DNA from 2 places in the Variovorax sp. PDC80 genome. Region 1 is predicted to be linked to the other one. Evidence: predicted binding sites of a transcription regulator. Region 1 holds the regulator's gene; the other holds the start of a gene.
The links. Region 1 encodes sigma-54, which starts transcription at its own class of promoters, with help from an activator protein. Its sites were predicted from a motif close to TGGCANGNAANCTGCTTT; they were not measured.
Positions count from the first base shown of each region.

Region 2: the regulator sigma-54 is predicted to act here: its motif matches at 2,667-2,684, upstream of atzF (allophanate hydrolase).

Region 1 covers NZ_FOWG01000011.1:191,450-197,195, reverse strand. Annotated here, with positions in the region: gene BM109_RS28900 (LysR family transcriptional regulator) at 1-589, shown strand, start outside; gene BM109_RS28895 (fumarylacetoacetate hydrolase family protein) at 600-1,388, opposite strand; gene BM109_RS28890 (phospholipase D family protein) at 1,502-3,100, opposite strand; gene BM109_RS28885 (RNA polymerase factor sigma-54) at 3,111-4,700, opposite strand; gene lptB (LPS export ABC transporter ATP-binding protein) at 4,731-5,525, opposite strand; gene lptA (lipopolysaccharide transport periplasmic protein LptA) at 5,522-5,746, opposite strand, start outside.
Region 2 covers NZ_FOWG01000004.1:435,864-441,609, reverse strand. Annotated here, with positions in the region: gene BM109_RS15430 (ABC transporter substrate-binding protein) at 1-875, opposite strand, end outside; gene atzF (allophanate hydrolase) at 914-2,635, opposite strand; gene BM109_RS15420 (M48 family metallopeptidase) at 2,871-3,725, opposite strand; gene BM109_RS15415 (AmpG family muropeptide MFS transporter) at 3,815-5,194, shown strand; gene BM109_RS15410 (beta-ketoacyl-[acyl-carrier-protein] synthase family protein) at 5,322-5,746, shown strand, end outside.

The DNA.
Region 1 (5,746 bases):
CTACCCGGACATCGAGGTGACGGTGGTCCATGACGACGGCCGCTCCGACCTGGTGGCCGAGGCGCTCGATCTCTCGATCCGCATCGCGCCCTCGCTCGAGGACGCGAGCTACGTCGCGCAATCGCTGCTGAAGGCGCCGCAGGTGGTGGTGGCGTCGCCGGCCTACCTGAAGGCCTACGGCCGCCCCGCCACGCCGGCCGACCTGGCGCGCCACAACTGCCTGGTGCACATCATCAAGTCGGGCTCGGGCGTGTGGAAGTTCGCCGGCAATCCGCCGCAGGAGGTGCGCGTGCGCGGCACCGTGCGCGCCAACATGGGCGATGCGATCAAGCAGTGCGCGCTGCTGGGCACCGGCATCTCGCTGCACCCGCACTACATGGTGTCGGAGGAACTGAAGGCCGGCACGCTCGAGGCCCTGCTGCCCGGCGCGGTGCCCGAGGAACTCGACATCCACGTGGTGTTCTCGACCCGGCGCAACATGCCCAGCCGCGTGCGCCACCTGCTGGAGTTCCTGCGCGAATGGTCGCGCCATCCGCCCGACTGGGCCTTGCCGGCCACCACCGCGGCGCGCGGCACCGCGGGCCGTTGAACGGTCGCCCTCAGGCCTCTTCGGCGACGAAGGGATTGCGCAGGCAGCCGAGGCCCGAGATCTCCACCTCGACGACATCGCCGGCCTTCAGGTGCGGCGACTTGCCGTCGGTGCCCATCCAGATCACGTCGCCCGGGTACAGCGTGAGATGCCGCGTCATCGCGCTGATGAAGGCCGCGATGCCGAACAGCATCTCGCCGGTGCGGAACTGCGTCTTCACCTCGCCGTTGACGCGCACCGTGGTGCGGGCCGCTTCCAGGTCGAAATCGGTTTCGATCCACGGCCCCATCGGCTTGAAGGTGTCGCTGTTCTTGGCGCGCCAGAAGGTGCGGTCCGAGGCCTGCCAGAGCCGCTCGCTCACGTCGTTGCCGATGGTGTAGCCCAGCACGCACGACAACGCGTCGGCCTCGCTCAGGTGGCGGGCCTTTTGGCCGATCACCACGACCAGCTCGCCCTCGTACTCCACCTGCTTCGCGTTGGACGGAATGACGACGGCCGCCTCGTGCGGAACCAGGGCGTTGACCGCGCGGTAGCCGATGTCGGCCTTCTCGGGGATCGCGAGCGTCTGGCCGCTGCGCTCGGCGTATTCCTTGATGTGGCGCACGTAGTTGAGCCCCGCCGCATAGAAGGTGCGCGGCAGCAGCGGCACCTCGATCCTCACGTCGGCCAGGCGATGCACGGCGCCCGTGAAGTCGTGGCCGCCGAAGGGGCTGCCGTTCACCGCGCGGACGCGATCGTCCTCCAGCACGCCATAGCTGCTGGCGGCCGCGCCGGGCGCGGTGTAGTGGATCCATTTCATGCGCGTGCTCCTGTCGGTGGTGTTCGGGCCCCCTGCTCGCAGGGGCACCACAGCATGACAGGCCGAGGTTTGCGGAACGGAAACCGACGGTTTGCGAAAGCCGCCCAAACCGCCTAGAGCAGGCTCTCGGGCGTCAGCGGCGCCAGCAGTTCGAGCATGGTGCGGTCCCAGAAGCCCGAGTCGGGCTCCTCGCTCAGCACCGTGGTCTTGCCGGCCTCCTCGCTGATCCACTCCAGGCGCGAGTCGCTGCCTTCGGCGAAGCGCAGCCTGTAGGCGCCCTGCTGCTTGAGCACCTCGAGCAGCTTCAGCGCCTGCTGCGCCATCTCGGGGCTGCGGATGAACAGGCCGATCTCGGTGTTGTGGACCTCGGAGCGCGGGTCGAAATTCATCGAGCCGACGAACAGGATGCGCTGGTCGATCACCGCCGACTTGGCATGCAGCCTGCCGACCGAGGTGCCGAACAGGCCCAGCCGCACGCTGCGGCGGGTGCGGTTGGTGCTGAGTTCGTAGAGTTCGGCGCCCAGGCGCAGCATCTCGGGCCGGTAGCGGCGGTAGGCGGTGTGCACCAACGGCTCGTCGGTGGCGGCGAGCGAGTTGGTCACCACGCTGATCTTCACCTGGCGCCGGCGGATCTCGTTCATCACCTCGAGCCCCGCGGCGCCCGGGATCAGGTAGGGCGAGACGATGGTCACCTCGCTGCGCGCGCGGCGCATCTGCTCGACCACGTTGTAGCGCACGCTGTCGACGTCGAGCAGCGGCACGCCGCCGTACGAGGCGGTCTTGCCGATCACGCGGTCGGGCGAATCGGCATAGGCCTCGGCCGTGGTCCAGATCAGGCCGAGCCGGCCGGCGTCGAGGTCCTCGGCGATCGGGCCGTAGCCCAGCAGGTCGTTGGGCGCGGGCTTCGGCGGCGGCGGCGTGGTGTCGGGGCCGGTGGCGGCCTCGAAGCGGCGCCGCAGTTCGTCGGCAGGCAGCGCGCTCGCCACCACCGATTCGACGGGCCGCACGTAGGGGCTGTTCCAGTACTGGTCGAACAGGCTGCCCAGGCGCGGGATCAGCGCGCCCGTCACGAAGGTGTCGAGGTCGATGAAGTTCTCGCCCGCGGTGCGCCGGAAGTACTGGTTGCCGATGTTGCGCCCGCCCGCCACGGCCATCGCGCCGTCGGCGATGAACAGCTTGTTGTGCATGCGCCGGTTGACGCGGCTGAAGTCGAACAGCGAGGCCGTGAAGCGCGCGAGCAGGCTGCCGCGGCCGGCCGGGAACGGGTTGAACAGGCGCAGCTCGACATTGGGCGTGGCCGCGAAGCCGCGCAGCAGCTCGTCCTCGCCCGCGGTGTAGAGGTCGTCCATCAGCACGCGCACCCGCACGCCGCGCTGCGCGGCATCGCGCAGGGTGCGCAGCAGGTAGCGACCGGTCTCGTCGTTCTCGATCTGGTAGTACTGGACGTCGAGCGTGCGCTGGGCCCGGCGCGCGAGCTGGATGCGGGTGTCGAAGGCGAAGTCGCCACCGGGCATGAGGCGAAAGCCGCTGAGGTCGGGGTCGGGCTGCGCGGCCAGCGCGATGCGCCCGAGCGCGGTGTCCTTCGACACGGCGATGGCTCTGGCGGGGGCGCGCGGGGCCTCGTCGGGCAAGGTGGCGCAACCGGCGGCCAGCAGCGCGGCCGCGATGGCGAACACCCAGGGCCCACAGCGCGACAGCAGGCGTCGGGCCATCGGCGGCTTTCTACAGGGCCTTGCGCAGGTTGGCGGGCGCGATGCGCAGCGCCTCGCGGTACTTGGCGACGGTGCGGCGCGCGCACTCGATGCCCTGCTCCTTGAGCATCTCGGAGATCTGGCTGTCCGACAGCGGCTTCTTCACGCTCTCCGAACCGACGAACTGCTTGATCAGCGCGCGCACCGCGGTGCTCGAGGCATTGCCGCCGGTCTCGGTGCCCAGCGCCGAGCCGAAGAAGTACTTGAGCTCGACCGTGCCGAAGGGCGTGGACATGTACTTGGCGGTGGTCACGCGCGAGATGGTGGACTCGTGCAACCCGAGCTCGTCGGCGATCTCGCGCAGCACCAGCGGGCGCATCGCGAGTTCGCCGTGCACGAAGTAGCTCTTCTGCCGCTCGACGATGGCGTTGCTCACGCGCAGGATGGTGTCGAAGCGCTGCTGGATGTTCTTGATGAACCAGCGCGCCTCCTGCAGCCGCTGCGACAGCGCCTGGCTGCCCTCGCCCTTGTGCGACTTGAGCGCGCCGGCGTAGATGTCGTGCACGCGCAGCCGCGGCATCACCTCGGGGTTGAGCATGACGCGGAACTTCACGTTGGTGCCGCGGCCGGTCTTGGTGACGATCACGTCGGGAATGACGATGTTGCGCTCGACGTCGACGAAGCGGCGGCCCGGCTTGGGTTCCAGCCGCGCGATGATCTGCAGCGCCGAGCGCACCAGCTCCTCGTTGGTGCGCGTGAGCGTGGCCAGGCGCTTGAAGTCGCGCCGCGCGAGCAGCTCCATCGGCTGCTTGCAGATGGCGAGCGCGGTCTTGCGCACCAGCTCCTCGTCCTCGGTCTCGTCCTCGTCGGCCAGCGCGCGCAGCTGGATCGCGAGGCATTCGCCGAGGTCGCGCGCGCCCACGCCCGCGGGCTCCAGGCTCTGCAGCAGGCCCAGCGCGACCTGGAAGTGGTGCACCAGCTCGTCGAACTGGTCGTTGTCGTCGCCCGCGAGGCCCGAGGCCAGCGCCGGCAGCGAATCCTCGAGGTAGCCGTCGTCGTTGAGCGACTCGATCAAAAAGCGCAGCGCGGCGCTGTCGTTCTCGTTGAGCCGCAGGCTCAGCGCCTGGCGGTGCAGGAAGGACTGCAGCGATTCCTGGCTGCGCGCGAGCTCGGTGGCATCGGCGCGCTCGTCGTCGCCGGTGCTGCTGTTGTTGCGCGCGGGGGCGTCGCTGCCCCACTCGCTGTCGTCGGGCGCCATGTCGACGGTGCCGTCGCCTTCCCAGTCGGGCTCGCGCTCGGGCGAGTCGAGGGCCGGCTCGGCCTCGGACGACGAAGTGGTCTCGGTGGACGTGGTCGAGGTCGAGGGCGCGGCGCTCGCGTAGTCGCTCTCGGCCTCGCGCTCGGTGTCCTCGCGCGGCGCGGGCGTGTCGGCGGCGTCGAGGCCGAACTCCTCGCGCGCGGCTTCCTCGGCGGTGCGCTCGAGGAAGGGGTTCTCGTCGAGCATCTGCTCGACCTCCTGGCTCAGTTCGAGCGTGGAGAGCTGCAGCAGCCGGATCGACTGCTGCAGCTGAGGCGTCAGCGCGAGATGCTGCGAAACGCGCAGCGACAAGCCTTGTTTCATGCCCTCAGGAAATGACTTGCACGAGGGTCATCACATGCGGAAGTGCTCGCCCAGGTAGACCCGGCGCACTTCGGCGTTGTCGACGATCTCCGAGGGCGTGCCCTGTGCCAGCACATGGCCGTCGCTGATGATGAAGGCGTGGTCGCAGATGCCCAGCGTCTCGCGCACGTTGTGGTCGGTGATCAGCACGCCGATGCCGCGTTCCTTCAGGAAGCTGATGATGCGCTGGATCTCGATCACCGCGATCGGGTCGATGCCGGCGAAGGGTTCGTCGAGCAGGATGAAGCGCGGCTGGGTGGCCAGCGCGCGCGCGATCTCGACGCGGCGGCGTTCGCCGCCCGACAGCGCGAGCGCGGGCGAATCGCGCAGGTGGTCGACGCGCAGGTCGGCCAGCAGCTCCGACAGGCGCTCTTCCATGCGCTGCTTCGACAGCGCCTGCGGCCGGCCGTTGGCATCGGGCTCGCGCTGCAGCTCGAGCACCGCGCGCACGTTCTCCTCGACCGTGAGCTTGCGGAAGATCGAGGCTTCCTGCGGCAGGTAGCTCAGGCCCATGCGCGCGCGGCGGTGGATCGGCATGTGGGCGATCGGCTCGCCGTCGATGGAGATCTCGCCCGCGTCGGCGCGCACCAGCCCGACGATCATGTAGAACGAGGTGGTCTTGCCGGCGCCGTTGGGCCCGAGCAGTCCGACCACTTCGCCCTTCTGCACGTCGAGCGAGACGTCCTTGACCACCTTGCGGCTGCCATAGCTCTTCTGCAGGCCGCGCGCGACGAGGCGGCTGCCCGGCACGCCGTTGGCTTCCTGGGTTCCGGCGGCTTCGATCACTTGCGTTCTTCCCCTTCGCCGCTCAGCGTGGTGGTGGAGCGCAGTCCGGCGCCCGGTGCCGGCGTGGGCGCCGGGGCCGCGGGACGGCGCGTGGCCGGCGCCGCGGCGCCGGGCGCACCCGGCGCGGCCGACTTCGGCGTGAGGATGGCCTTGACGCGGCCACCGCCACCCGGCGCGGACACGCCGGCATTGGGCGGCACGGTCGAGCCGTTGACGGTGTA
Region 2 (5,746 bases), on a different contig from region 1:
GAGGCCAGCGGCACCTCGGCCGTGAGCTTGCCCTCGATGGCGGTGTAGCCCTTCATGTACTGGCGCGCCTCGTCGGGCTGGCTGCGCACCAGCTCGACGCCGCGCGCATAGGCGGCGATGTACTTCTTCGCGGCGTCGGGGTTCTTCTTGAGGAATTCGGTCGTGAGGCTGGCGGCGCCGCCGTGCCACGGCGCCATCGGGTCGCCGAGGATGTAGCGCGCGACCACGCCGGCCTCGAGCACGCGCGTGGTGCCGTTCATGCGGCCCACGGTGCCGGTGGGCTCGAGCGTGTAGCAGGCGTCGACCTGCCCCGCCACCAGCGCGGCCACGTGCTGGCCGATCGGCAGCTCGCTGACCGACACGCCCTTGGCGCCCGCGCGCTCGAGCATGGTCTTGCACAGCGTGACGTTCTGGATGCCCGGGCCCGAGGCCACCTTCTTGCCCGCGAGCTCGGCCATGGCCTTGATCGGGCTGTCCTTGGCGACGATGAACTCGTCGAGCACGAACTTCGCGTTGCTCGGGTTGGTGCAGAAGATCTTGAACAGGCCCGGCTGCGCGATCTCGCCGATCGCGAGGTTGGCCGAGCCGGTGCCGTTGGCGCTGCCGTCGCAGCGGCCCGCGAGCATGGCTTCCATCACCTGCTGCGCGCCCGCGAACTTCTGCGGTTCCACGTCGAGCCCCGCCTCCTTGAAGAAGCCGCGCTCGACCGCCGCGAAGAAGGGCAGGCCCGCGGCCACCGGCCAGAAGCCGACGCGGATCTTCGGTGCCGCCTGGGCGCGCACGATCGCCGGCGCGGCGAGCACCGCGAGGCCGGCGGCGCCGGCCTGCAGCAACTGTCGGCGCGAGGCGGTGGAAGGGAAGTCGGAGATGGACATGGAAGACTCCTCGGTCGGGGTTCGAAGACAACAGGGATTCAGGCGGCGCGGCTCGCGAGGTAGGCGCGCCAGCCGCCATGGCGCGTGACCTCTTCGGCGCCGGCCAGCGCATGGCCCTCGCAGATGAAGCCGTGCACCCAGCGGCCGTCGGCCAGCTCGACGCTGCCCAGGCCCAGCGGCGCGGGGATCAGCGCGAGGAAGCCGCCGACCTCGGCCAGCGGCAGGTCCCACACCTCGAGCGCGATCGCGGCGCCGCCCTCGGCGCTGCGCTGCAGGCCGGGCTTGGGCGGCACGGTGCCGGGCAGTGCGTACAGGCGGTAGCGCGGCGCGGTCTGGATGGCTTCGCGCAGCACTGCACCGCGCTCGGTGAGCTGGCCGTTGAGCGGCATGCCGCTGAGGTGCGCGCCGACCACCGCGATCGGCAGCGTGGCGGCCTGCGCCGGCGCGAGGCCACGGATCGGCCGCGGCGCGGGCAGCGGCTCGCCGGTCGCGCCCTGCGCGAGGCCGGTGGCATGGTGGTAGCGCTGGCCCAGCTCGGCCAGCGCGAGGTCGCTGCCGCAGCGGCCGATCAGCGTGATGCCGAAGGGCAGGCCGTCGGGCCGCAGGCTGCTGGGCACCGAGAGCGCGGCGTAGTCGAGCAGGTTGACGAAGTTGGTGTAGGCGCCGAGGTTGCGGTTGAGCGCCACCGGGTCGGCGCGCATCGCGTCGCGCGTGTAGTGCGTGGGCGCGGTGGGCACCAGCAGCACGTCGATGTCGCGCCACATCGGCTCGGCCTGCTGCGCGAGCGCGCGCAGCCGGGTCTGGGCCTCGAACACGTCGGCCGCGTTGTAGCCGCGGCCCTGCGCGAGGATGCCGCGCACGGGCTCGACGACCTCGGCCTCGTGGCGGTCGAAGAAGGCGCGCACCGCCGCATAGCGCTCGGCCACCAGCGCGCTGTCGTAGAGCAGCGCGGCGGCCTCGGCCAGCGGCGCGAAGGGCACGGTGACGGCCGTGCCGCCCAGCGCCTCGAGGCGGCGGCGCGCGTCGGCGAAGGCGGCCTCGGCGAGCGTGTCGCCGAAGAAGGCGAGGCGGTCGGGCACGCCGAAGCGGAAGGCGGCGGGCAAGGGTTCGGCATCGAGCGCGATGTCGCGTGAATAGGGATCGCGCGCATCGAAGCCGAGCGCGGCCTGCAGCACCTCGACCGCGAGCGCGACGGTGCGCGCGAAGATCGAGACGCAGTCGACGCTCTGCGCGGCCGGCACCACGCCGGCGGTGCTCAGCAGCCCGCGCGAGGGCTTGAGGCCGACGATGTTGTTGAGCCCCGCGGGCACGCGGCCCGAGCCGGCCGTGTCGGTGCCGAGCGCGAAGTCGGCCTCGCCGGTGGCGACCACGCGGGCCGAGCCCGAGCTCGAGCCGCCCGAGACATAGCGTGCATCGAAGGCATTGCCGACCTCGCCATAGGGCGAGCGCGTGCCGTTGAGGCCGCAGGCGAACTGGTCGAGGTTGGTCTTGCCGAGCAGCGACGCACCGGCATCGAGCAGCCGCTGCACCACAGCCGCATGGGCCGCCGGCAGGCGGTCGAAGGCCGGGCAGGCGGCGGTGGTGGGCACGCCGGCGACGTCGATGTTGTCCTTGACGGCGAAGCGCAGGCCCGCGAGCGGGGCGGGGGCGGCGGTGGAAGCGGGCGTGGCTTCCCGCGTGTCGTCGTTCTCGCGCGTCAGCGGCTGCGCGAAACGCAGGATCCACGCCGCGGCGGCCGGGTCTTTCTCGTCATGCACCATGATCAGGCATCCAAACTTGTGTACAAGTCGAGATGCAAGCGGCGTGCCAGCGCGCGCGGGCCGCTGCCGACGCGCCTATGGCATCAGCCGCTCAAGTATTTATGTATGGCTCCCTCCCCCGCTGGGGGAGGGTTGGGGTGGGGGCGCCGAGCCTTGCAACAGCGCTGACCGTGTCCACCGCCCGGAGCCCCCATCCCGGCCTTCCCCCAGAGGGGGAAGGAGGAAGACAGGGCGCTCAGCTCTTCTTGGCGTCCCGGTACAGGTTCTCCACCTTCGGCAGATTCGCCTGCAGCTTCGCGATCCGGTCCGGCCCGCTCGGATGGGTGGAGAGGAAGCTCAGCCCGCCCTGGTTCTTCGAGGCCGCGGCCATCTTGTTCCACAGCGACACCGAGGCCTTCGGGTCGTAGCCGGCGCGCGCCGCGAGTTCCAGGCCGACGAGGTCGGCCTCGGTCTCGTCGCCGCGGCTGAACTTGAGCGTGAGCAGCTGGGTGCCCGCGCGCGCCGCGAGGTCGCCGACCTGCCCCAGGCCGAGCAGCTGCGCACCGATCGAGAGCGCGGCGCCGGTGCCCGCGCTCTTGGCCATGCGGGCGCGCGCATGCTCGCGCAGCGCATGGGCCATCTCGTGGCCCATCACCATCGCGACCTCGTCGTCGGTGAGCTTGAGCTGGTCGAGGATGCCGGTGAAGAAGGCGATCTTGCCGCCCGGCAGGCAGAAGGCGTTGATCTGCTTGCTGCCGATCAGGTTGACCTCCCACTTCCATTGCCGCGCGCGGCTGTTCCAGGGCGTGGCGAAGGGGATCAGCCGGTTGGCGATGGCGCGCAGCCGCTGCAGCTGCGGATTGCCGTCTCCCGCGAGCGCGTTCTTGGCGCGCGCCTGCTGCAGCAGCTCGCCGTACTGCTGGCCGCCCGCGGCCTCGATGCGGTCGGCCGGCACCAGGTTGCGCGCCACCGAGGCATTGCCGACGTCGACCTGCGCCAGCGCCGGCCCGCTCAATGCCGCGCCGGCCGCGGCCAGCAGGAAGGCGCGCCGCGGCTGCCAGGCCGAGGCATGGGAGGGGACCGGGGCGGAGCGATCGCAGCGTGTGCACATATGGGGCCGGATGATAGGAACAAATGAAGACGCCTTGGTGGATGACCCGGCCGCCGGCAGGCGCGGCGCTCATGGACAATCGCCCCCACATGTCTTCCGTCCCGCCCGCCGAATCCACCGCCGCCGGTTCGCCGCCCTGGCGCGACGCCCTGAAGGTCTACCTAGAACCCGCCACCCTGCGCATGCTGGCGCTGGGCTTCTCGGCCGGGCTGCCGCTGCTGCTGGTGCTGGGCACGCTGAGCTTCCGGCTGCGCGAGGCCGGCATCGACCGCGCCACCATCGGCTACCTGAGCTGGGTCGGCCTGGCCTACGGCTTCAAATGGGTTTGGGCGCCGCTGGTCGACCGGCTGCCGCTGCCGCCGCTGACCACGCTGCTCGGGCGCCGGCGCGGCTGGCTGCTGCTGGCGCAGGGGATGGTGATCGCGGGGCTGGTCGGCATGGCGGTCAACGATCCGCGCCAGGGGCTCATGCCGATGATCTGGTGCGCGCTGCTGGTGGCCTTCGGCTCGGCCACGCAGGACATCGCGCTCGACGCCTTCCGCATCGAGTCGGCCGAAACCCGCAAGCAGGCGGCGCTGGCCGCGGCCTACCAGACCGGCTACCGGCTCGCGATGATCTGGGCCGGGGCGGGGGTGCTGTGGGTGGCGGCCTGGGCCGAGGTCGCGCCGGCCGCGGCAGCGGTGGGCGCGGCTGCCGGCGCGGCCTACCAGAACGGCGCCTGGAAGACGGCCTATCTCGTGATGGCCGGCTCCATGTTCGTGGGCGTGCTCACGGTGCTGCTGTCGCCCGAGCCCGCAAAGCGCTCGCTGTCGGCGCCGCGCAATGCCGCCGAGTGGCTGCGCGACGTGCTGGTCGAGCCCTTCGCCGACTTCATCCGCCGCTACAAGTGGCAGGCGGTGCTGATCCTGTCGCTGATCGCGATCTACCGCATCAGCGACGTGGTGATGGGCATCATGGCCAACCCCTTCTACGTCGACATGGGCTTCACCAAGGACGAGGTGGCCACGGTCAGCAAGATCTACGGCGTGGTCATGACGCTGGTGGGCGCCTTCGTCGGCGGCGTGCTGTCGATGCGCCTGGGCGTGATGCGGGTGCTGATGCTGGGCGCGGTGCTCAGCGCGGCGAGCAACCTGCTGTTCGCCTGGCTGGCCTCGCGCGGCCACGACCTGACGGCGCTGATCGCCGTGGTCTCGGCCGACAACCTCGCGGGCGGCATCGCCTCGGCGGCCTTCATCGCCTACCTCTCGAGCCTCACGAACATCAGCTACTCGGCCACGCAGTACGCGCTGTTCAGCTCGCTGATGCTGCTGCTGCCGAAGTTCATCGCCGGCTACTCGGGCGTGTTCGTCGACGCCTACGGCTACAGCACCTTCTTCTATGCGACCGCCCTGCTCGGCGTGCCGGTGCTGGTGCTGGTGGCGCTGGCCTCGCGCACGCTGGCGGCGAGTCCGGACAGCGGGAAATCCTGACCCGGCCCCATAGGAAACCGCCGACACGGCCCCACCCCCGCAACTGGTAGGCTTTGCGCTGCTTTCCCCAGACCCGACCACAAGAACTACTCCTCCAACCGCGTCACCGCCCAGCCACGCCCACACCGTGCCCGCCCGCATTCCCCCCCTCCAGATCAGCGCCTACACGGCCACCTCGGCCGTCGGCGTCGGCAAGGAGCCGCTTGCCGAAGCGCTCGAACATTCGCGCAGCGGCCTGCGCGCCAACGACTTCGGCCCCGCGCCGCTGCCGACCTGGATCGGCCGCGTCGACGGCCTCGAAGAGATCCGCCTGCCCGAGGCCTTCGCGCGCTGGGACTGCCGCAACAACCGGCTGGCCTGGCTCGGCCTGCAGGCCGACGGCTTCCTCGAGGCGGTGGCCGCGGCGCGCGGGCGCCATGGCGCGGCGCGCATCGCGCTGATCCTCGGCACCTCGACCTCGAGCATCGGCGAGACCGAGCTGGCCTACACCCAGCTCGACGCCGACGGCCATTTCCCGCCCGCGCAGCGCCGTCCGGCGGTGCACACGCCGCA